DNA from 2 places in the Cellvibrio sp. KY-GH-1 genome. Region 2 is predicted to be linked to the other one. Evidence: riboswitches for the same ligand, from Rfam matches in the RefSeq annotation. Region 2 holds a riboswitch; the other holds the start of a gene.
What was found. A riboswitch is a leader RNA that binds a small molecule or an ion and turns the genes downstream of it on or off. The one in region 2 is predicted to bind thiamine pyrophosphate.

Region 1: another riboswitch for thiamine pyrophosphate. It lies ahead of thiD (bifunctional hydroxymethylpyrimidine kinase/phosphomethylpyrimidine kinase); the one in region 2 lies ahead of D0C16_RS05270 (FAD-dependent oxidoreductase).

The regions. Positions count from the first base shown of each region.
Region 1 is NZ_CP031728.1:5,338,321-5,350,289, reverse strand. It holds gene D0C16_RS22495 (YqiA/YcfP family alpha/beta fold hydrolase) at 1-329, opposite strand, end outside; gene cpdA (3',5'-cyclic-AMP phosphodiesterase) at 338-1,120, opposite strand; gene D0C16_RS22485 (DUF1249 domain-containing protein) at 1,343-1,831, opposite strand; gene D0C16_RS22480 (NUDIX domain-containing protein) at 1,968-2,582, opposite strand; gene thiC (phosphomethylpyrimidine synthase ThiC) at 2,670-4,580, opposite strand; gene thiD (bifunctional hydroxymethylpyrimidine kinase/phosphomethylpyrimidine kinase) at 4,691-5,503, opposite strand; TPP riboswitch at 5,566-5,664, opposite strand; gene D0C16_RS22465 (sodium:proton antiporter) at 5,806-7,041, opposite strand; gene D0C16_RS22460 (TolC family outer membrane protein) at 7,708-9,072, shown strand; gene D0C16_RS22455 (glycoside hydrolase family 26 protein) at 9,224-10,399, shown strand; gene D0C16_RS22450 (pectate lyase) at 10,675-11,628, shown strand; gene waaA (lipid IV(A) 3-deoxy-D-manno-octulosonic acid transferase) at 11,761-11,969, opposite strand, start outside.
Region 2 is NZ_CP031728.1:1,246,546-1,258,514, forward strand. It holds gene D0C16_RS05250 (succinylglutamate desuccinylase/aspartoacylase family protein) at 1-1,484, opposite strand, end outside; gene guaA (glutamine-hydrolyzing GMP synthase) at 1,569-3,146, opposite strand; gene guaB (IMP dehydrogenase) at 3,272-4,747, opposite strand; gene xseA (exodeoxyribonuclease VII large subunit) at 4,953-6,317, shown strand; TPP riboswitch at 6,376-6,506, shown strand; gene D0C16_RS05270 (FAD-dependent oxidoreductase) at 6,548-7,714, shown strand; gene thiS (sulfur carrier protein ThiS) at 7,739-7,942, shown strand; gene D0C16_RS05280 (thiazole synthase) at 7,947-8,753, shown strand; gene D0C16_RS05285 (HD-GYP domain-containing protein) at 8,776-10,146, opposite strand; gene D0C16_RS05290 (AEC family transporter) at 10,239-11,138, opposite strand; gene D0C16_RS05295 (HpcH/HpaI aldolase/citrate lyase family protein) at 11,237-11,969, opposite strand, start outside.

The DNA of each region.
Region 1 (11,969 bases), 1.7 Mb from region 2:
TAACTTTTCAGGTCAACCTCTAAATAACCCGGCATAAAATTCTGAGGGCTCACCGCGGGGTTAATCAACACGGCACGCAGATTATATTTTTCCGCCAACCAGGTTGCCCAAAAGCCACCCAGCGAACTCCCCATCAGGTAAACCGGTTGGGGCAACAAGCGTTCAACCAACGACTCAAGAATGGCTTGGGTCTGCGCGGGATATGGGGGGAGCTGAGGGCAGTAAAAGTCGATCCCGGGGTAAGTTGTGATTAGCCACTCGCCGGTTTGGCGGGCTTTAAACGAGAAGGGAGAACTGAGGAAACCGTGGATATACAGCAATGCGGCCATGGGTCGATTTAATAACCAGCCGATTTGTAATCAATTACGTAGTTTTTTCCGGTGACCCGTGCAACACCTGTAGCAAAACTGCCGTCATCATTCAGCTCAAACCAACGGTATCCTGGCATCAGGGTATCTACCGTAAAATCTTCACACAATGGTTTGAATTGCACACAGGTTGACGGTGTAGCTAACAGCTCTACCCCGTTACGCAGAGCACGAAATTCCTGATGAACATGACCCCAGGTAATAATTTTTACGTTGGGATGCGCGTCAGTAAGCTGGAAAAAAGCATCCGCATTGCGCACTACATATTGATCAATCCATACGCTGCCAACCGGGACTGGTTGATGATGCAGGGAGACAATAATGTTTTTATCAGGATGTGCCGTCAGAATATGTTCCAAATAATCCAGTTCGCTGGCCGCCAATTGACCGTAGACCTGGCCTGGAACACTGGAATCCAGCAATACTACCAACCACTTTCCCAGCTCCACCAACCGCCCTTGAATCTTCAGTGCATCCTGGCTGGATTCCATAATATCGGCATCATCATGATTACCAGCCAGCCAACTAAGTGGCTGGGAAAAATAGCGCCGAACAATTCGCTCGTAGCGGGTATAGCAATCGATGTGACCGGCACTGGCAACGTCACCCGTACAAAGTAAATGATCAAAGGAAGCTTCCGCCTGTTGGATCAGCTGAAGCACATCCTCAAGGCTTTGGTCGGTGTTTAGTCCCAGCAGGGTCTCACTTTGCTGTGGTCCCAGATGGCAATCGGTGATCTGAATCAGACGCACTGGTAGTTCTCATTCCCGGTTTGTTTAAGTCTGGTTGATATATTTTAGTTATTAATGGCGGGCTTCCATCCTGACTCATGTGGACTGTGATGTCAGAATGGATAAATATCATTCGCAAGATATACGCTAACCCGGGTTTTCGCCAGCCTGAGCCCAGCGAAAACATAGGTTTCTACGTTAAAAGATGTAAATTTTGTGAAGGAGATAGAACTACCAGCAATATCAGAATTGAAAACTGGTGTCGGGAGTAAACGCCTGCTCAAGGCACAGATTTAACCACTCCCCCAAAAAGCGGTTGAGTTGGTATTTTTCGTCGCTCTGGTACATAGATTGGTTGGGGTACTCATAACGGGGCCGCAATCGCTTATGCCCCTCCCATGCCAAAACTTCAGCCAGTTTGGCGTCGTGATACATCCGCAGGGTTAATTTCGGCATCGCCAACCACTCTGAGCTGATACCCACACAGGTACGACTCAACTCCAGGGTAGTGGTGTAAGGCGAGCGCTCTAGAACACGCAATAAATGCAGCCATTGGTGATCGCCACGAGCCACGATAAAACGAAATTCATTCCGGGATTTATCAGCAACCAGCTTGGTCAAACGCATGTAATTCGCCTCACACTCCGCCATTTGCAACGGCAAATCCACCTTATAACGCTCTTTATAAGTCACGTAATCAGGTTGAGGTTTCTTAACACGCAATGTAAACATAGATACCCATAAGGCTGGCTAAAAAAATCGGGCTCGTAATAGTAATGTAACGCCCTAAATATACACAGCGAATAATTAGTGCTTGAGCAAGAGTGTCAGCCAGACTCATCCCCAAGTCAATGGGTGAAAAAAATTATTACAAAGTAGCGCGTAAGCGGCTACGATTTAACTGTAGCCATTGCAAACAAATGAGCGCTGCGGCGTTATTAAATTTTCCTTGTAATAACTCGGCGAACACTTCGTCCGCCATAAATACGTGCACACGAATATCTTCGCCCTCTTCCGGCAATCCGTAAACACCACCAGCTTGACTTAAATCGCACAATCCGCAATAAAGATGCAATTTTTCGTCACAACCGCCGGGGCTAGATAAATAATTGCAAATGTACTCCAACGCATAGGGCTCAATATTTGCTTCTTCTTTTAGCTCGCGCCTCGCCACATCCTCCGGTGATTCCCCTTCCTCCAGCATACCCGCGACCACTTCGTAGCACCAGGGTCCATTAGGCTCGTCCAATGCTCCCACACGAAATTGTTCGACCAGACCGATTGAATCGCGCGCTGGATCATAAAGCACCACGGCGACCGCTTCACCACGCACAAATAATTCGCGCCCAATTTCTTTACCCCAATCACCGTTAAATAATTTGTGGCGAAGAAAAATTTTTTCAACACGAAAAAAACGCTTATACATTTCTTCACGACGAATAATTTCTACATCGGCGCGCGTGAATTCAGGTTTTTTGATCATGATAAGTCCTGTTAAACACCCCCCCATTTTGTGGAAAACGGGGGAGTAAGAAAACGAAAGCTATTGGAAAGACACTGCCATCTGGAATTAAACCTTGTGGTACAGCTCCGCCCCCTGCGCCATAAACTCTTTGGATTTTTGCTGCATCTCAGCTTCCACATCAATCATACGCACCAATTGATCCTCATTAATGCCCTCCACATTTACACCCTGTTGAGCGGCGTAATCACGCACTTCCTGAGTAATTTTCATGGAACAAAATTTAGGGCCGCACATAGAGCAGAAGTGTGCAACTTTGGCAGACTCTTTCGGCAAGGTTTCGTCGTGGTAGGAGCGCGCAGTGTCCGGGTCCAGACCTAAATTAAATTGATCCTCCCAACGGAATTCAAACCGCGCTTTGGATAACGCGTTATCGCGCAATTGTGCACCCGGATGGCCTTTCGCCAAATCGGCAGCATGTGCAGCAATTTTGTACGTGATGATACCTTCTTTCACATCATCTTTATTAGGCAAACCCAAATGCTCTTTTGGTGTTACGTAGCAAAGCATGGCGCAGCCGTACCAGCCGATCATGGCGGCACCTATTCCAGAAGTAATGTGATCGTAACCCGGGGCAATATCAGTGGTTAATGGGCCAAGCGTATAGAAAGGTGCTTCATCGCACACTTCCAATTGCTTTTCCATGTTTTCCTTAATCATATGCATAGGCACATGACCAGGACCTTCAATCATCGTTTGCACATCGTGCTTCCAGGCAATTTTCGTCAACTCACCCAGGGTTTCCAATTCGCCAAATTGCGCTTCATCGTTCGCGTCCGCAATCGAACCGGGACGCAAGCCATCACCCAACGAAAAACTTACATCGTAAGCTTTCATGATTTCGCAAATTTCTTCAAAGTGGGTGTAAAGGAAATTTTCTTTGTGATGTGCGAGACACCACTTCGCCATAATGGAACCACCGCGCGACACAATACCTGTCACACGCTTGGCGGTGAGGGGAACATAACGCAACAATACGCCCGCGTGAATAGTAAAATAATCCACGCCCTGCTCTGCTTGTTCAATTAAAGTATCACGGAAAATTTCCCAGGTCAGATCTTCTGCAACACCATTTACTTTTTCCAGCGCCTGATAGATTGGCACAGTACCGATAGGCACGTGGGAATTGCGAATAATCCATTCACGCGTTTCATGGATATTTTTGCCGGTGGACAAATCCATTACCGTGTCTGCACCCCAGCGTGCACCCCAGGTGAGCTTTTCCACTTCTTCTTCAATGGAAGAACCCAATGCCGAATTACCGATATTGCCATTAATTTTCACCAAAAAATTGCGCCCGATAATCATCGGTTCAACTTCCGGGTGATTGATGTTAGCAGGAATAATTGCACGACCACGCGCCACTTCGCTGCGCACAAATTCCGGGGTAATTTCATCCGGAATACTTGCACCGAAACTCATGCCGGCGTGCTGTTGCTTGAGCACACCCAGTTCACGTGCTTGCGCCAGCGCCATATTTTCACGAATGGCGATGTATTCCATTTCCGGAGTGATGATGCCTTTTTTAGCATAGTGCATTTGCGACACGTTCATACCGGCTTTGGCGCGACGCGGCTGGCGAGTCAGGTTAAACCGCAGATGATCGAGCGTGTCGTCACTCAAGCGCTGCTTGGTGAATTCAGAGTGACTATCTTGCAACACTTCAGTGTCATTGCGCTCTTCGATCCAGCGCGTGCGCACTTCTGGCAAGCCGGTGCGCAAATCAATTTTTACTGTTGGGTCAGTGTATGGGCCGGAGGTATCGTATACACGGACAGGTGCGTTTTTCTCGCCACCAAACGCGGTCGGGGTATCGTCCAGCGTAATTTCACGCATGGGCACTTGAATATCTTCGCGTGAGCCTTGCACATAGATTTTTTGTGAACCGGTAAAAGGTTGAATAGAGGCTTGATCCACCTCGGCGGTTTGGCTCAGGATTTTATCGACGCTGGTATTCATAGTGTCCTCGGCTTTTTTGTTAATTCGCTGATTTAATTAATATCAATATGTTGGTTTGATTTATCAAACCCAATTCATGGAGCAAGATCAGGGAGCAATAAATTGCGCCCCTACGGATGAAATTTATAAAAGTGGTGAACTGGGCCAGAGCCCTGCCCTATGTGTAATTTTTCTGAGTGCAGCAAGGCATTGTGCAAATAATCTTTGGCTTGTTTAACCGCATCCTGCAGCGACAAGTGTTTAGCCAGGCCGGCGGCAATGGCCGATGCCAACGTACAGCCTGTGCCGTGGGTGTTTTTGGTTTGCAGGCGCGGCGCAGAAAAAATCTCAACCCCGGATGTGGTCACCAACACATCACTCGCCTTGGCGCCGTCCGTATGACCACCTTTCATCAACACTGCTTTTGCACCCAGTGCCAATAATTTTTCCCCCTGTTTTTGCATTCCTGATAAATCAGTCGCGACAGTTTCATTCAATAACGCCGCAGCTTCGTGCAGGTTGGGGGTGATTAAAGAGGCAAGCGGAATTAATTGTTTGATCAAGGTATCGATCGCATCTTCCGCCAGCAATCGGTCGCCACTGGTCGCCACCATAACCGGATCAAGTACAAACGGGATCTGTGCATGAGGTCGCAAGGATTCTGCCACTGCCGCAATGATTTCAGCGGTCGCCAACATGCCGGTTTTGATCGCTCCTACGTGAATATCGCTCAACACCGACTGGATTTGCTGTTGCACAAATGCCGGCGGAATGGGCAACACCCCTTGAACTCCGAAGGTATTTTGCGCGGTGAGCGATGAAATAACGCTGCAGCCAAACACCCCCAAAGCAGAAAAGGCTTTGAGATCGGCTTGAATACCCGCACCGCCGCCGCTATCGCTACCGGCTATGGTTAAGGCAATGGGAGTGAATTCTTTGGTCATTGATTTCCGCAACAAAAAGTGGGCGCGGAAACAGAGAAAAACGCCAGACAGGCCAGATGCTTTGCTTGGAGGCTCTCGTTCCCTACGCCGGTACTAACCGGATCAGGTCGGCGGGTATATCTCAGCTAATAGCGTGACCATTAGCACCCCGACAAGAAAGTGGGCAGTCTATTGGAGTTGGTAGGTAGAGTAAAGCAAGAACCCCTCTCGCCTATTAAAGGAAGAGGGGTTCAAATCCCGGGAAAAAAGAGCTTTCGGCACTGCCCCCCTTTGATAAGGAAGGGGGGGGCAATAATCGAGGGTTATTTTTCCTGAGTTTTTAACAAGCCTAGCTTACCCGCCAACAACGCGGTAGTTGGAGCCTGAATCAGAATGGTACCCAGGATGAAGATAAAGGTAATCGCACCCACCACGTCAATACCAGGCACTTTCATACCAGCCAAAATACCTACCAGCGCTGCGGGAATTACCCCGGTTTCGCGTGTCCAGCTCATAAATACCAGCTCTTTCCAGGTCCACTTGGCGCGACGATCAGGTCCAGCGCAGAGGAATACCGTGACCGGGCGCGCGATGAAAATAAAGATAAACAGCAGCGCAATACCAACGCCCAAGTACTCTTTCAACAAATGGAAATCAACTTGCGAACCCAACAGGATAAAGATGAACATCCGCATCAGCAGCGCTGTGTTGCCCACATAGTCTTCCAGGTACTCGTGCTCATGATGGTCCATGGGTAAGCTGAATGACTCTTTGTTGCCAATCATCACACCGCAAGTAAATACCGCCATAAACCCGGACGCACCAATTTTGTCAGCCAGCAAATACACTGTGATTACCGCCAAAATGATCACAAACGGCGTTACCTCACGGAAAATACCCAAAGAGTTATGAGCCATCAGGAATGCCGCGGTGTACCCCACTATCGCCCCCAGCACCAAGCCCATACCTGCTTCATAAGCCAACTCACCCAGAGAATGCGTAAGGCTAAAGCTTTCGCCGCCGCCCATCACATAGGCTACCACCGCGAAGGTAGCAATCGCACCCATAGCGTCATTCAACGCAGACTCGCTCATTACCGTTTGCGATACGCGATCTTTAATCGGTACTTGTTTAAAGATGGGTACCAGGGTCGCCGGGTCGGTAGATGCCGTAAGTGCGGCGAGTACCAGTGCGATGGCAATCGGAATCCCCATCCACACGCTGGCCACCGTCATAATGGCGCCGGTAATTAACACCCCTGCAGTGGCAATAACCAACAAGGTGATCCAGATTTCCTTTAATACGGCGAAGCGCAAGGTCGCTCCGCCTTCAAACAGCAAATAACAAGCACCAATGGTCAGGATCAACTGGTTCATCGTGGAGTCTGCCGGCACGTGAAGCACCCCCCCGATGGTCGGCCCCAAACCGATCCCTATAAGAAGAAACAAGACGATATCGGGCACTTTGATTTTTTTGGCGATCACACCACCTAGCAACCCCGTAAAAATAATTATCCCGACATACATCAAGTCGAGCTTGGCGATATCCAGTGAAGACATGGCAACTCCGTTATAAAGGTTAAAAGTAAAAAATGAGCAAAACGAAAAGGGACATATCTTGCCGGGAGCGGAATGGGTTATCAGTCAATACTTCGCTCGGAAAATACGGCAATAGTGCTGGGCAGACGAAATCGTCAAATTAAATGCACAAAATGGGCGCGCATGATAAGAGCTGCCACCGGTGTGACGCAATCAAACATTTATAGACCAATGCGAAAAATTCGCAATTTGGCAATAACTCGAACTTTTTCTACCGAAAATCGAACCAAAGAATTCCTTAGAGGTAGCTAAAGGTAAGGATGACCCTGTTCAGTTGTTACAACCCCTGACATTTTTTGGGCGGGTGAATCTATATGCTGTGCAGTTACATCTAACCCTGTGTGGCAAGCATTGCACGTGCGTAGGCAATCGGTATAGAAAGGTAAAGTAAGGTTGAGACTTACATTTGTAACTTCACCCTGAGGCATTAGGACTTTACTCTTGCTACCACTGAACTTACGTTCACCGCTCGACCCGACACTGGCAAGCGGCTACACTCCACGCAACCGGATAACCTGTTCCTTAATAGTATTTTTAACAGTTAATCGAAAACGCGATTAACAATTAGCCAGGCAGTACCCTGGTGCCGAACTGGAATTCTTAAACTCTGGACTTTGGAACCCTCTTATGAAAAAGACCAAGCTTTACCTGCTCGTCAGCCTCTTCTCCCTGACCCCTTTTACCGTGAGCGCCAACAGTCTGTTTGATGTCTATGACCTGGCGTTACAAAACGATGCCCAATTAAAAGCTGATAAAGCCAAATACGAAGCCGGATTACAAAACAAAACTATCGCTCGCGCCGGCCTCCTGCCGCAGATTAACGCAGGCTACACCATTGGCAACACTGATACCGAATCCACCAACAACCTGAGCAATAGCACCACCAAGACTGATCTTGATAGCAAAGGCTGGGACATTTCCCTCACTCAACCTTTGTTCAATATGGCTCTCTGGTACAACTACAAACAGGGCGCCAAGTTGAGCGAGCAAGCTGAAGCCGTATTTGGTGCAGACCAACAAAGCCTGATCGTTCGCGTTGCTGAAGCCTACTTCAACGTATTGCGCTCAATTGAAACTCTCGAAGCAACCATCGCTGAGGAAAAAGCACTGGCTAAACAGCTGGAGCAGACAAAACAGCGTTTTGAAGTGGGCTTGACGGCGATTACTGAAGTACACGAAGCACAAGCAGCGTTCGATAGTGCTCGCGCCTCTACTCTTGAAGCGCGCGGCAACCTGGGCATAAGCTATGAAGCACTGGAAGTACTGACCGGCAAACCGGAAGACAAGGTAGCACCGCTGTCAGCGAAATTCCCGGTGGTAAATCCAACCCCGGCTTCACGTGCTGATTGGGTGGAGTTCTCCTTGAAAAACAACTACAACCTGAAAGCGTCCAGACTGCAGGCTGATGCCTCGTTACAAAACGCCAAAGCCTACAAAGCGGGTCACTTGCCCAAGGTTGGAGCGAGTCTCGGATATTCTGACAACGATACTGACGGCACCTCTGACGGCAACCCAATGGATGTCTCCAAAGATGGTAGCTCGGTAAATATTGCACTCGAAGTACCTATTTATAGCGGTGGCGCAACTTCAGGTCGCAGCCGTCAGGCTTATGCGCAATACACCCAGGCACAAGAGTTGTTTAACAGCACCCAACGCAACGTAATTCAAAACACACGGGCACTACACTTATCGGTAGAGACTGACGTTGCCGCCGTTCAAGCACGCAAACAAGCAATTGTGTCTAACCAATCAGCATTGGAAGCCACCCAATCAGGCTATGAAGTGGGCACCCGCAATTTGGTAGAAGTACTGCTTGCACAACGCAACCTGTATCAAGCGCGTCGTGATTACTCCAATGCATTGTATGACTACGTGATCGACACTATCAAACTGCGCGAAGTGGCAGGTATGCTAACACCGGCCGATGTGCAGGAAATTGATAAATGGTTGTTGGATGATTCGCTCGTAAGCCGTAGCAAATACGAAAACTAACCGAGCAATTATTCTCCGAACCATTATCGATTTACCAATAAAAATGCCGGGCTAGTTCCCGGCATTTTTATTGGTATCAATTGCTGTAATTTAACTCAACAGTTTTACCCGTTCGCGCACTAATAATAAATTTAGCTGAATGGAGTTACCCATGTATAAGCAGTTATTGTGGCAATTCGTATTAACACTCGCGGCCGTTTTTTTAAATTGTTCGGCGCATGCGCGTGCCACTGACAAAGCCAGCAACGCTAGCGCCAACCAATCGACACGCGCGGTGCAAGCCTATCTGGCTGCACTCAGTAACAATTCGATTCCCGGCGTAATTGCCGGGCAAAACGCGGGTCATAGCAGCGATTTACTCAGCACGGAAGGATTAACAGGGTATGCCCCGCTCATTCTTGATCTGCAAAAAGCAACGGGCGAAGCACCGGGCATGATTGGAGTGGATTACGAGCACGATAAAATCGCCACGCCCGCACAATTATCGGCGGTGAATAAAATTTTAATCAACTACTGGAACGCTGGCGGATTAGTCAGCATTAACTGGGCGCCACACAATCCCTGGTGGAACGACGAAACAGACATCGCACATAACGCCGGAATCTGGAGCGACACGCGCACCAAAGGTGGCGATATGAGCAAGGTAGAGTTAACGCAGCTTACTAATCCAAATTCCGCCCTGCATGATGTCTGGCACCGCAAACTGGACCGTATTGCCACTGCATTAAATGAATTGCAACAAGCCGGTGTGGTGGTGTTGTGGCGACCACTACAAGAAATGAATGGCGACTGGTTTTGGTGGGGAATAAGCAGTGCACCGAAAGATCCGCAACCCTATATTGATTTATGGATCGACATGTATCACTACCTCACCGTAGAAAAAAAATTAAATAATTTATTGTGGGTCTATTCACCCAATCAAGGCCCAACGTTGATGGAGCGGCTTTTTATCAAGCCAATTGATTGGCGTTATCCCGGTGAAAACTATGTGGACATTGTTGCCGGCACAGCCTATAACGATGACTTAACCATCCGCGATTACCAAGCCTATCAGCAATTTAATAAACCTATCGCTATAGCGGAATTTGGCCCCGTCGCCGGCGGCCCCCTCAGCCGTAGAGGGGAGCTGGACACTCAGCGTTACGGCCAGCAACTACAACAAAAATACCCTGCCATGGCTTATTGGATGAGTTGGTCAAGCTGGGATAACGGCGACGGTACTCAGGAATACCAGTCACTGATTCACAATAAAAATGCACAATTACTTCTAAAAAATTCTGCGGTTATCACACAATCACGTATTAATTGGAAACAATTTTTAAACTAAAAAAATTGAAAATGCCAATCTACTGTAGTGACACTCAAATCATTGCAGTAGCGTACACTCGTTCACAAAAACGATATCTGTCTGGTAAAGAAATTCCATTCCAGTAAAAAATACGTATAGTGATTTTGCTTTTCGCCGTACCAAGAGCACTAATAACTATAAAAAAGTCTGTACCTGTATTTCTGGAAAGCGGTAATTCCCCTGAAGATTCAGACTTACTTTGTTTCGGTCAATCCGTCTTTTTATCTTTCCTATAACTTGACGAGATTGTAATCATGCTAAAAAATTTATTTATCACCACCGCATTGCTCGGCTGCGCTGCCAGCGCATTTTCTGCATCCAATCGCCCAGAGGGCTACGTTACCATTTGCAAAATTGGCGAAACCTGCTCCGTGAGCAGCGCAACCAATGTTGCCTTTGGCGCTGCCGACAAATTTGTTTATAAAATTTTAAGCGGCAGTTTTAGTTGTAGCGTTGCCACTTTTGGTTCTGACCCAAACCCGTCCAAATCGGTAAAAGAATGCTCTATTCCGACATCGGGTTCCGGCGGCACTACATCTTCTACACCATCATCTTCCGGAAGTAACAGTAGTAGCGGTGGCTCGACTGGCAGCATTACCGGCGCAACCTGCGGCTCAGGTGGCAGTACCGTTAATGTAAGCGCAACGATAGTTGTTTCAAGCGGCACGTACGATGGCGGTTGCAAAGTATTTAACGCAACCAGTGCATTGGGTGACGGCAGCCAAAGCGAAAGTCAAAAGCCGGTATTTCGTGTCGAGAACGGCGCAACGCTCAAAAATGTAGTGCTTGGCAATAACGCAGCCGACGGCATTCATTTTTACAATGGCGGCACCATCGATAATATTCGCTGGACCAATGTGGGAGAGGATGCAATGACCATTAAATCCTCAGGCACTGTAAATGTGAAAAATATATCTGGATACGCGGGTTCAGATAAATTTATCCAGGTGAATGCGGCATCTACGCTGAATGTTTCCAATTGCGTGGTAGACAGTATGGGTAAATTCCTTCGGCAAAACGGTGGCACCACCTTCAAAATTGCCGTCAGTGTAGACCGCTGCCAAATCTCCAACATGGGCGAAGGTATTTTCCGTACCGATAGCTCCACCAGCACCGCAAAAATTACCAATAGCCGTTTGCGCAACGCCGGTTCTATTTGCATAGGCAAGTGGGCTAGCTGCACTAGTTCGGGAATTACGAATTATTAATGAGTAGATTTTTAAAATCGGAAATTTTTATTAATTTGTAGTTTCTGCGCAGATTAATTAAAAGTAGCAATAAAAACGCCGGGGAAATTCAGGCCCCCGGCGTTTTTTATTTTTCCTTTTGGCCGCGCCAGGTTACTTCAATACCGTATTGATGTGTGCGAAGGTTTTATCCAATGCACCGCGATTCTCCACCGCAACCCGCAACGCATTTTCGCCTTTGCACTTACGCAATTTAGCATCAACGACCAACTCGTACACACTGGCCGCCAGCTCATCGCTACTATGAACAATCGCCAACCCATCAGCTGCATGTAAGAGCGCTGATACCTCCGCAAAATTAA
Region 2 (11,969 bases):
GGAGTTTGAATCCCAATGTGGTAGGCAGCGAAGCCCGGGAGCACCACTTGATCCAGCGCCATGCCGATAACGCGGCCTTGATAAGGGGATTTGATGGTAGTACGGGCGTTGGTGATTGGGTCTGTGACCGTGCCCAATAAATCACCCTCTTTAACACGCTGACCCAGCGTTGCTTTACTAAATAAAATTCCGCTTTGGTTTGCGCGCACCCAAGTGGAGCGGTAATACACAGGTGCAATTCGATTCCAGCGTTTTTGTTTGCCGTACATACCCGTCTTTGCGAGCAATGTATTAATGGCAGTAACGCCCTCCTCCACCACTTCACTTTGCATGGCCATTGGTTCACCCGCTTCCAGTGTCACAGCGGGTATTCCAGCGCGCACAGCAGCAGCACGTAGGGAGTTAGGGTTGCCGCGCGAATTTAACACGGCAATCACACCAAAACTTTGTGCGAGGCGCGCTACATTTTCATCGCCAAGGTCGGCACGTAATTGCGGCAAATTGGTACGATGAAATGAACCTGTGTGCAAATCTACCAATGCGTCACACTGCATAATAATTTTAGAAAAAAATGAATGGGCCAAGCGCGAAGCAGAACTGCCGTGTGTATTGCCAGGGAAATAACGGTTCCAATCGCGGCGATCTGGCAAGTACCGTGAGTTCCGACGAAACCCCATAATATTTGCCACCGGCACACCAATAATCGTACCGTTCAATTTGGCAGGATCGATTTCAAATATCACCCGGCGAATCATTTCAATTCCATTTAATTCGTCACCGTGCACGGCGGCAGTCAAACAGAGTGTTTTTCCTGGGTTCGCACCATTCACCACTAACACGGGTGTCGCTTCGCTAAAGGCGCCGACCGCCGCATCTGAATTCCAGGTAAGACGCACCGATGAATTGGGCTTTACTTCCGTATCCAGAATAAATTTGGACAATGTCAGCGAATCTGCAGGCGCAACATTACTGGTCGCTTGAGCACTTTCGCTGGAAATTTGCGCACCTTGACTGGATGCTTGTGCACCGGCACTAGCTTCTGAACCACTGGATACAGCACCAGTTAAATCACCATTTGATGCAGAGCTGCGAACATCAACCACCGTACTTACAACCGATAACGCAGCAACCGATGACTCCGCACTCGATGACGCAGCACTCGATGAAGATACAGCCGACCAAACCGAAACAGATTCAATAGAATCAGTCATGATCGAAGAGACTACACTGGAGCTTATCGCTTCAGAGACACTTGGTTCTGCACTGACATTAGCTTCTTGGCCGGAAACGGATGTACCGGATTTAGTTATTAATCTAGCCTGACTACTAGCAGCAAAATTTGCCGTTAACAGTGATGGTGCAGTTTGACTGGACGATGAAAAATTGGTTTGTGCAATAACAACACTGGAAGAAAAAAAACCAATAGCGAGAAAAGAGCAAAAAAATAATTTCACGGCGGTTGATATGTGGAACTGTCGCTGCATAAGTTCAGTATCTCATTAATATAGGAATATTACTGTACAGCACACATCCATGTGATTAATCCTTAACAGCAATTTATCAGGGAATTATTCCCACTCAATCGTTGCGGGCGGCTTGCTCGATACATCGTAGCAAACGCGAGACACACCAGAGATTTCATTGATAATGCGACCAGATACTTTTTCCAGCAACTCATAAGGCAAATGTGCCCAACGTGCCGTCATAAAATCTACGGTTTCTACTGCACGCAATGAAATTACCCACTCGTATCGGCGGCCATCACCTACAACGCCAACAGACCTCACAGGCAGGAAAACCGCAAAGGCTTGCGAGGTTTTGTGATACCAGCCAGATGCGTGCAACTCTTCCAAAAAGATGGCATCAGCTTCACGCAGAATATCTGCGTACTCCTTTTTAACTTCGCCGAGGATACGCACACCCAAGCCTGGACCAGGAAATGGATGACGGTAAACCATGTCGTAGGGCAAACCTAATTCCAAACCAATTGCACGCACTTCGTCTTTAAATAATTCACGCAGTGGTTCAACCAGTTTGAAGGCCATATCTTCTGGCAAACCACCTACATTGTGGTGCGATTTAATAACGTGTGCCTTACCGGTCTTTGCTGCAGCAGATTCAATTACATCCGGGTAAATAGTCCCTTGCGCCAGCCATTTAACATCTTTCAACTTTGTGGCTTCAGCATCAAACACATCAATAAAAGTACCGCCAATAATTTTGCGCTTTTTCTCGGGGTCATTTACGCCAGTAAGCTTGCCAAGGAATTGCTCTTCCGCATCGGCGCGGATAACACGCACGCCCATATTTTTGGCGAACATATCCATTACCTGGTCGCCTTCGTTTTTACGCAACAACCCGTTATCGACAAAAACACAGGTGAGTTGATCACCAATCGCTTTGTGTAACAGCGCCGCCACTACCGATGAGTCAACGCCACCGGAAAGACCAAGCAACACCTTATCGCCGCCGACTTGCTCTTTCACTTTTTTGATTGCATCTTCAACAATATTAGCGGGCGTCCACAATGGTTCACAACCGCAGGTTTGCAACACAAAGTGTTCAAACATGCGCTTGCCTTGCAGTGTATGGGTAACTTCAGGATGGAATTGCACGCCGTAGAATTTTTTAGCTTCGTCGTACATACCGGCAATCGGGCAAGATGGTGTTGAGGCCATCAAGCTGAAGCCTTCCGGCATTTTAGTCACTTTGTCGCCGTGGCTCATCCACACATCCAGCAACGCGCTACCATCGGCATCTACGTGATCTTTGATGTCTTTAAACAGGGATGAGTCGCCGTGCGCTTTAATTTGTGCGTAGCCAAACTCGCGAACATTTGATCCTTCTACCAAGCCACCCATTTGCATGGCCATGGTTTGCATACCGTAACAAATACCAAATACCGGAACACCCAGGTTGAATACAGCCTCCGGCGCGCGTGGTGAGCCCGCTTCGGTTGTGGACTCGGGACTGCCCGCCAAAATAATTCCTTTTGGATTGTATGCGCGAATTTCTTCATCGCTCATATCCCAGGCCCGAATCTCGGAGAAAACGCCAATCTCGCGTACTCGACGCGCAATCAATTGAGTGTATTGGGAACCGAAATCCAGAATAAGAATTCGCTGTGCATGAATATCGTGAGACATGTTGTGCCCTGCTCGAAATGGAAAAATCAAAAAAATAAAACTTAAAAAATGAATTCTGCTGAAACGAAAAACTCGGGCTTAACCCGAGTTTTTCTTATCGTGACCGCACTTTTTGCGAACACTGATTAACGGCCACCAATTGGATAATTAGGCGCTTCCTTAGTAATCTGCACATCATGAACGTGGCTCTCGCCCATGCCGGCAGTGGTCACGCGCACAAACTCAGGCTTGGTACGCATAGCCTCCAAATCCGCACAACCGGTGTATCCCATCGCTGAACGAACACCACCCATCATTTGATGGATGATGGCAGTCAATGCACCTTTATAAGGAACGCGACCTTCAATGCCCTCTGGCACCAGCTTCTCGGCACCCGCACTGGCATCCTGGAAATAACGATCTGATGAACCCTGGGTTTGCGCCATGGCCCCCAAAGAACCCATACCACGGTAAGCCTTGTAGGTACGACCTTGATACAACTCCACTTCGCCAGGCGCTTCTTCAGTACCGGCAAACATGGAGCCCATCATTACCGCATGAGCGCCAGCAACAATCGCTTTGGCAATATCACCAGAGTAACGGATACCACCGTCAGCAATCGCGGGGACGCCAGTACCTTTCAGTGCAGCCACCACGTTGGCAATAGCAGAAATTTGTGGAACACCCACACCACTTACGATACGGGTTGTACAAATAGAACCAGGGCCAATACCCACCTTAACAGCATCTGCACCGGCCTCTACCAATGCCAGAGCCGCAGCACCGGTAGCAATATTGCCGCCGATTACCTGTACCTCAGGGTATTTGGCCTTGATCGCACGCACGCGATCCAGCACGTTTTTACTGTGACCGTGAGCGGTATCCACCACCAACACATCAACACCGGCTTCAACCAGTGCATCTACGCGGGCATCAGTATCGCGACTGGTGCCCACACTGGCACCTACACGCAGGCGACCTTCAGGGTCTTTACAAGCGTTGGGGTATTTTTCGGCTTTGTTGATATCTTTTACGGTGATCAGGCCGCGCAACTCAAAGTTGTCGTTAACAACCAACACTTTTTCGATGCGGTGTTTGTGTAACAGGTTGCGTACTTCTTCGGCCGATACGCCTTCTTTAACCGTAACCAACTGCGCCTTGGGAGTCATAATACTGGAAACCCTTGCATCCAGATTGGTCTCGAAGCGCACGTCACGACCAGTCACAATTCCAACCAGATTGCCGTTGTCCATCACAGGTACGCCGGAAATACTGTTCTTGCGGGTAAGCGCAATCAGCTCACGAATAGTTGCACTGGATTCGATGGTAATGGGGTCTTTTACTACGCCGGCTTCGAACTTCTTAACAGCGCGCACTTCGGCGGCTTGTTGCTCGATACTCATGCTCTTGTGAATAATGCCGATGCCGCCGTCCTGTGCAATCGCAATCGCCAGGCGGGATTCGGTAACAGTATCCATCGCTGCAGAAATCAGAGGAATATTTAGCTGGATCTTGCGAGTCAACTGAGTTTTCAGGGATACATCTTTCGGCGTGACATCCGAAAAACCTGGCACAAGGAGCACATCATCAAACGTGAGGGCTTCTTCAGCAATTCGCAACATAGCTACCAACCTCAAAATAAAGCGGGAAAAATAAACGCGGAATTATAGCGGCTCGATCTCCCCCGGTAAACCAAAACAACGAACACCAGCCAACTAAAACCACAATATCTTGTGGCTGCTGCCCGATTTCTACCTGCTTTAAGGCTACCCGCATACCGAGGCTTGGCCTAGAATGCCCAGCCAACTGCCTTTGAATCTACCAGCCATGAATGATTTGTTTAGTAAAACTCCGGAGCGGGAAATCCTCAGTGTCAGCCAGCTTAACCGCCAGGCACGCCAGTTGTTGGAGACCCATTTACCTCTGCTATGGGTGGAGGGAGAACTATCCAATGTCTCGATCCCCTCCTCCGGGCACTGGTACTTCACACTGAAGGATGAGCAAGCTCAGGTGCGCTGCTGCATGTTCCGCAACCGAAACATGACCGTCAGATTCAAACCCCAACAAGGGCAGCATGTGCTGATCCGCGCACGCGTTAGCCTGTATGAAGGCCGGGGCGACTACCAGATCATCGCTGAGCACATGGAAGAAGCTGGCAGCGGCGCCCTGCAACGTGCCTTTGACGAACTAAAGCATCGCCTGTCCACAGAAGGCCTGTTCAACGAAGCCCACAAAAAGCCTCTACCAAAAATCCCAAAACATATCGCTGTGATTACCTCACCCACCGGTGCTGCTATTCGCGATGTACTCAGCGTGCTCGAACGCCGCTTTGCCGGCATTCCAGTTACCGTGATTCCAGTCGCGGTACAAGGCAAAGAGTCCGCGCCGCAAATTGTGAAAGCGATTGATCTGGCCAACCGCGCCGGATTGTTTGATGCGATATTGCTGACCCGCGGCGGCGGCTCCATGGAGGATCTCTGGTCATTTAACGAGGAAATAGTCGCACGTGCAATGTTTAACAGCCAATTGCCAATTGTGAGCGCTGTGGGTCATGAGGTGGATTTCACGATTGCCGATTTTGTTGCCGACCTACGCGCACCAACCCCTTCTGCCGCCGCTGAAATACTGGTCCCAGATAGCGAAGAATGGCTGGATAAATTTATCGGCTTTGAAGTGTTACTTGAAGAAGCCATGCTGCGCAAACTTGCGCAACTGCAAAAACATTTACAACATCTGCGTCAGCGTTTGCGTCATCCACGCGAGCGTTTGGAGCAGCAATCACAGCGGTTGGATAACCTCGAAATACGTCTGAAAAACCAGATCAAAAATCTATTAAGTCACCACCAGCACCAAATTTCACAGTTGCGCTTGCGCATGCAAGCCCATCATCCACAGGTGCGATTAGCACAGTTGCGTGAGCGTCTAAATAGCGCCGAAACACAATTGCACAAAGCGCAATTTATCTACCTTGATCGCCAGAAATTACGCCTCGCCACTGCGGCCCGAATGCTCAATACCTTGAGCCCGCTCAACACACTGGAGCGCGGGTTTGCACTGGTAACGGATGCTGAATCCGGCCACCTGATCAGCAACCAGCAACAATTGAAGCCCGGCCAGCGCATTCACACCAGGGTCGCCCAGGGTGGATTTCATAGTACTGTCGAAACGCTGGACACCAACACATCCCCTTAACCGAAAGCCGCCTAAAGGTTTTGATTGCGAAGGACAGCAGCCATTAGTATATTGGCCGGACTTCTTGTCGGGGCGCCTTGGCTGAATTGCATACACTGCACATTTGGTACGGAGGCTGAGATGGGCTCGGCCCAACCCGTAGAACCTGAACAGGCTAGAACCTGCGGAGGGAACAAGGCATATAGCGCACGCTATTTCCCCTGCCCTCCGCCTCATTTCCCCGAGGCACTGTGAAAACTCAAACCAGCCAACAACACATCGCTATTGCCGGTGCCGGCCTGTTAGGTCGCTTGCTCGCTTGGCGTTTGCGTTTATTAGGTCACGAGATCACCTTATTTGAATCCGGAAAATTACAACCAGAGTCAAACTCTGTACGCGCCGCGGCGTTTACCGCAGCAGGCATGATTGCGCCGTTAAGCGAAGCTGTCGTATCTGATGCAAATGTCTATCGTATGGGCCAATTTGCTTTACAACGCTGGCCACAATGGCTGAAGGATTTACCACAGCGCGACCTACCAAAAAACAACTTACGGCAAAACATTTCACCTAAAAGCAATTTACCCAACAACAATACAGAATTGTTTTTTGCCAAAGGCAGCCTGCTGGTTGCACATCCGCAAGATGAAAGTGAATTGCAACAATTTGAAAATGAATTGAATTTTGTAGTGCCTGAATGCCGCAACTACCAATGGTTATCCGGCCATGAAATCCAGACACTGGAACCGGATTTGCACTCGCACTTTATGCGCGGATTGCTGCTACAAGAAGAAGGCCACCTGCACAACCGCGAATTTTTACAGCAACTCGGCGATGAATTAATTCGCTTGAATATTAGCATTCGCGAAAACACATCGGTAGAAACAGAACCACACACTATTCGCACTCATAGCGGCAGCGAAAAATTCGATCTGGTAATTGATTGTCGCGGACTGGGCGCGAAAACACAGCTGAAAGAATTGCGCGGCGTGCGCGGTGAAACACTGCATGTAGAAACCAACGAGATTCATTTGCAGCGACCAGTGCGCTTAATGCACCCGCGCTACCAGCTCTACGTTGTACCCAAGCCGAACAATCGCTTTATTATTGGTGCAACACAAATTGAAAGCGAAGACCGCTCAGCCGTCACCTTACAGTCATCGCTTGAGTTAGGTAGCGCACTTTATACTTTATCGCCCGCGTTTGCTGAAGCACGTATTATCGAAATGGATACCAATTTACGCCCGGCATTTATGGATAACCTGCCCAAGATTTTCTGCAACCCTGGGCTTATCGTGGCCAACGGTTTATTCCGCCATGGGTATTTACTGGCGCCGGCTGTCGTTGAACAAGTACTTACCCAGGTGAAGCAAGACCAAACCATTTTATTTCCCGACTTACTTCAAACTTCTTTACTTTAGATTTCTGTTTCAGGTTAATAAACGATGATTCAAGTGAGTGTTAACAATGAAATTAAATCCGTAGCAGTTGCAACCTTGTTGAGCGATGCACTGCAGGATTGGGGCTACGCTGACAGTAAAATTGCGGTAGCCATCAACCAGGAATTCGTACCGCGCTCTACCTACGCAGAGCGCTCTTTGAGCAACAATGATCAAATCGACATAGTTCGCCCGGTGGGCGGAGGTTAATGCAATGAGCAACGCAACATCACCTGCACGCGATTTCACGCTTTACGGTGAAACATTTTCCAGTCGCTTCTTATTAGGTACTGCGCTCTATGCATCTCCTCAATTAATGCGCGACTCCATTACCCAATCGCGCTGTGAAATTGTGACGCTCGGTTTGCGCCGCCAAAACCCGGCAAATCGCGATGGCGATGCAATTTGGCAATATATTCAGGAAAGCGGTTGCCGTTTATTGCCGAATACGGCTGGCTGTAAATCCGCGAAGGAGGCGGTAACCCTTGCCGAAATGTCGCGCGAAATTTTTAATACTGACTGGATCAAACTGGAAGTGGTTGGCGATGACTACAATCTACAACCAGACCCATTTGGTCTGGTAGAAGCGTCAGAAATTTTAATTAAAAAAGGTTTTAAAGTTTTACCCTATTGCACTGACGATTTAATTTTGTGCAAGCGTTTGTTGGATGTGGGCTGCGAAGTATTAATGCCTTGGGGCGCCCCCATTGGCACCGGCCAGGGGCTATTAAATCGTTATAACTTACGCAGTCTGCGCGAACGCATAAAAGATGTACCCATGATTATTGATGCCGGTCTCGGCGCGCCCTCACAAGCCGCAGAAGCAATGGAGATGGGATTCGATGGGATCTTACTGAACACCGCTGTAGCAAAAGCACACAACCCACCGTTGATGGCAGAAGCCTTTGCCGATGCAATCGATGCAGGTCGCAAAGCTTTTAAAGCAGGGCTCATGCAAAAACGCCAAACCGCTAGCCCAAGCACGCCCACCGTTGGCCAACCCTTCTGGCACCAGCAGTAAGCATTGACGGAAACATCAAAACCTACGAGATTGGCGGTGCTATAAACCCGCCAATTTTTTTTAGCCCGAAAGCCAACTTCTCGGTGATTTTTGATTGTTTGCAATCGCCCGAATTCACATAAACCTGCAACATGTGGGTTAAGCGATGTAAATGGAAATTCATTTCCTGCTGACGCAACAGCGCGTCCTCAACTACCTTGTTAATGCTGATGCCCTGCTGCTTTGCTATCGACTGCAACGATTCTCGCAAATCTTCTTTAAATAACAAACTACCTTTAAACGTAGATGCAATATGCAACACTACGTTTTGCAAGCTATGCAACTTACGATCACCATGGGTGTAGCCCAATCCCGTTAACACGGAACTCAACTCGGCGAACCATTGTTGCAAATGGGCATTCTGTTGCAACATACGCTCAGCAAATTCCGGAACTTCACTCCCCTCCACCACATCATCCAGCGGAATTTCGCTGCGAAAAATCATGGTGCTGACAATTTCACAGCCGCGATACAAATAGGCGGCACGATTCAATTCCAATACCGCAATCACTTCGCGCCAACGGCGGCCATAGGGCTTAAAACGATTGTAATAAATCCCCACAATACTATCGGACAACCCAAGAATTTGCCCATGCAAGGATATTTCACTTTCCACTTTTCCCAATGGATAACCCGTACCATCACAGCGTTCGTGATGCTCACCAACAGCTGTAATTAACTCCAACGGAACATCAGGAATTTCGCGCAATACCTGGCAGGAAATAGCCACATGCCCCTGCAATGTTTGCCATTCTTCACCGGTTAACTCCTCTTCTTTGGCAAGAATATAAGGAGGAATATGCATCATACCGAAGTCATGGGTAATGGCCGCCCAAAATACCAACTGGGTTTCTTCAAGCGGTAAACGCATTTCCTGTGCGATAAAAATCGACCACAAACCTACGCTCAGGGTGCGCTGAAACAAACTATTCATTTGCGCCTCCATGACCGTGAGACGCTGCTGTACCAGTGGAAATTGCTCCAGCATTTCACTCACCGGACGCAAAGAATCCAGCGGATACTTGCGCTCTTCCAGCGACTGGAAAAATTCCGTCTCGCGAATGGTATTTATCATGTGCTGCAGAAAATCCGCATTGCTCATCAACCGTTGGATCTGAATACAGTGGGTTAAGGGCAGAGCCAGAGATGTTGACTCGAAGGGAAGAAGTGTTTTGTAGGTTATCAACTCGCCACTGGCGAGAAGCAACTCACCTGCACCTGAGTAAATGTCTTTTATAGCGATGACGGGATTGGTGGAACATAAGTGTGCCAGATAAAAATCATAAGCATCCAACCGCAAGGGGTCCCACGCGGACGAAGTATTTTTAATCATTGACGGTTGATCGTACGACATAAAACCATCCGTGCAGAACCCATGCGATAACTTAAACGTTAAGCCTTGGATTTACATTATTGTTAGTTAACTGTTCCGTTAGCGGGCGGTGATTAATGCACCAATAGAATTCGCCACAACCAGACGCTTACCAAACCCACCAACAAGCTATAACCAACCATGGATGCCGCAAAACGCGGAGCCAAATTATGGCTCACCGCCAACACCCCGGCAGAAATCATAGCCGGCATTGCCGCTTCCAATACCACCACCTGAGCCGCAAGCCCCCGGATATCAAATAACCACAAACCCAGCCAGGCAAACGCAGGAGACACAACCAAAATATAAAAACAGCCAAAGAGCAATGGGGGCAGATGGGACGATTCCAGCCTGAAACGCCACTGCAACCCCACTGCGACCATCACTACTGGCACAAGTGTAGATGAAATTCGCGCAAGCGCCTCGGCCAGCCAATCTGGATAGCTGAAAAAACGCAGCGGGAAGGCAAGAATCAAAGCAATGAATGAGGGAAACACCAGGATATTGCGCAGGATTTTCGTGGCCGATGTAGCCCCACGAGCATAGTAAGCAGCAAGCGCAATACCAAAGGTATTAAGCGCGATAAATGTCCCCAGCTGATCGTACAAAATTGCGTAAGGAATCCCTTGAGCCCCAAGATGCGCCTCAATTAACGGAATACCCACAAAACCTGTATTGCCAAGCGGCACTAACAACATTAAAGCACCGGTAATTTCGCGCGACCAACGCAACCAGCGCGCGGTAAAAAAAGTAATCGCCGCACTAAAAAACATTACCGCCCACGCAACCACCACCGGAATCAGCGCTTCATGGTTTAGGGTGAGCTTGGGAATTTCAGCCAAAATCAACGCGGGTAAAGCGACGTAAATAACATAACCGTTCAGCGAAGCTGCCGCATTTTCCGGCAAATGTTTACTACGCTGGAATAACAAACCTACCAGCAAACAAATAATTACAACGGCAATATTGGACATGGAGGGGAATCAACAATCAAGTAAGACGGGGGTCAAATAAGCCCTCTGATTATAGAGCAGGCATCTCGTAATGCCAAAAAGCCAACTTACATTATCACCTATCCCACTTCGCCAATAACGTCCTTGGACTTAACGAACTTGAGAACATTCGCTTGCAGCGCCTGCCTGATTACCCCGCGATCGGTCCCCAACACAAACATGGAAATACCTTGCCGCTGCCAGACTTGATAGTCCTCCACAGTTCGCGGTATCGCGCAAAATTGTGCCTGGCTGGATGCAACATTGAACGCGATGCTTTTTAACTCCGCCTTAACCCTTGGATGCTGTGTTTGCCAGGGCACGCCAAGAGATGCCGATAAATCAGCTGCCCCTTCGAGTATTACATCTACCCCCTCCACGCCGGCCAGCTTCCTGGCGTTCTCTGCCCCCTCACTATCCTCAATCATCAACACAACACAAACGCTGTCGTTAATATGCTGATTTCGCTGCGCCAACTCATCGGATTTAAAATTCAAATGCCGGTGCACACTAAGCCCACGATCCCCCTCCGGATTATAGCGACACAACTGCACTGCCCTCCTTGCTTGCTCCACTGATTGGACGCGAGGAAAAACAATCCCGCTTGCACCTGCGTCCAATATAGGCAACACCAGGTGTGAACGTTCCAATGGAACTCTCACCAATGCCGCCAGGCCCTGGCTACGAGCGGCCAAGATCATATGATCCAGCGTCTGCATATCTGTCAAACTATGTTCGAGGTCGATAATGACAAAGTCATAATTGGACACTGCAATAAATTCCACCAGCAGTGGCGACGGGGTAAAACAAAAA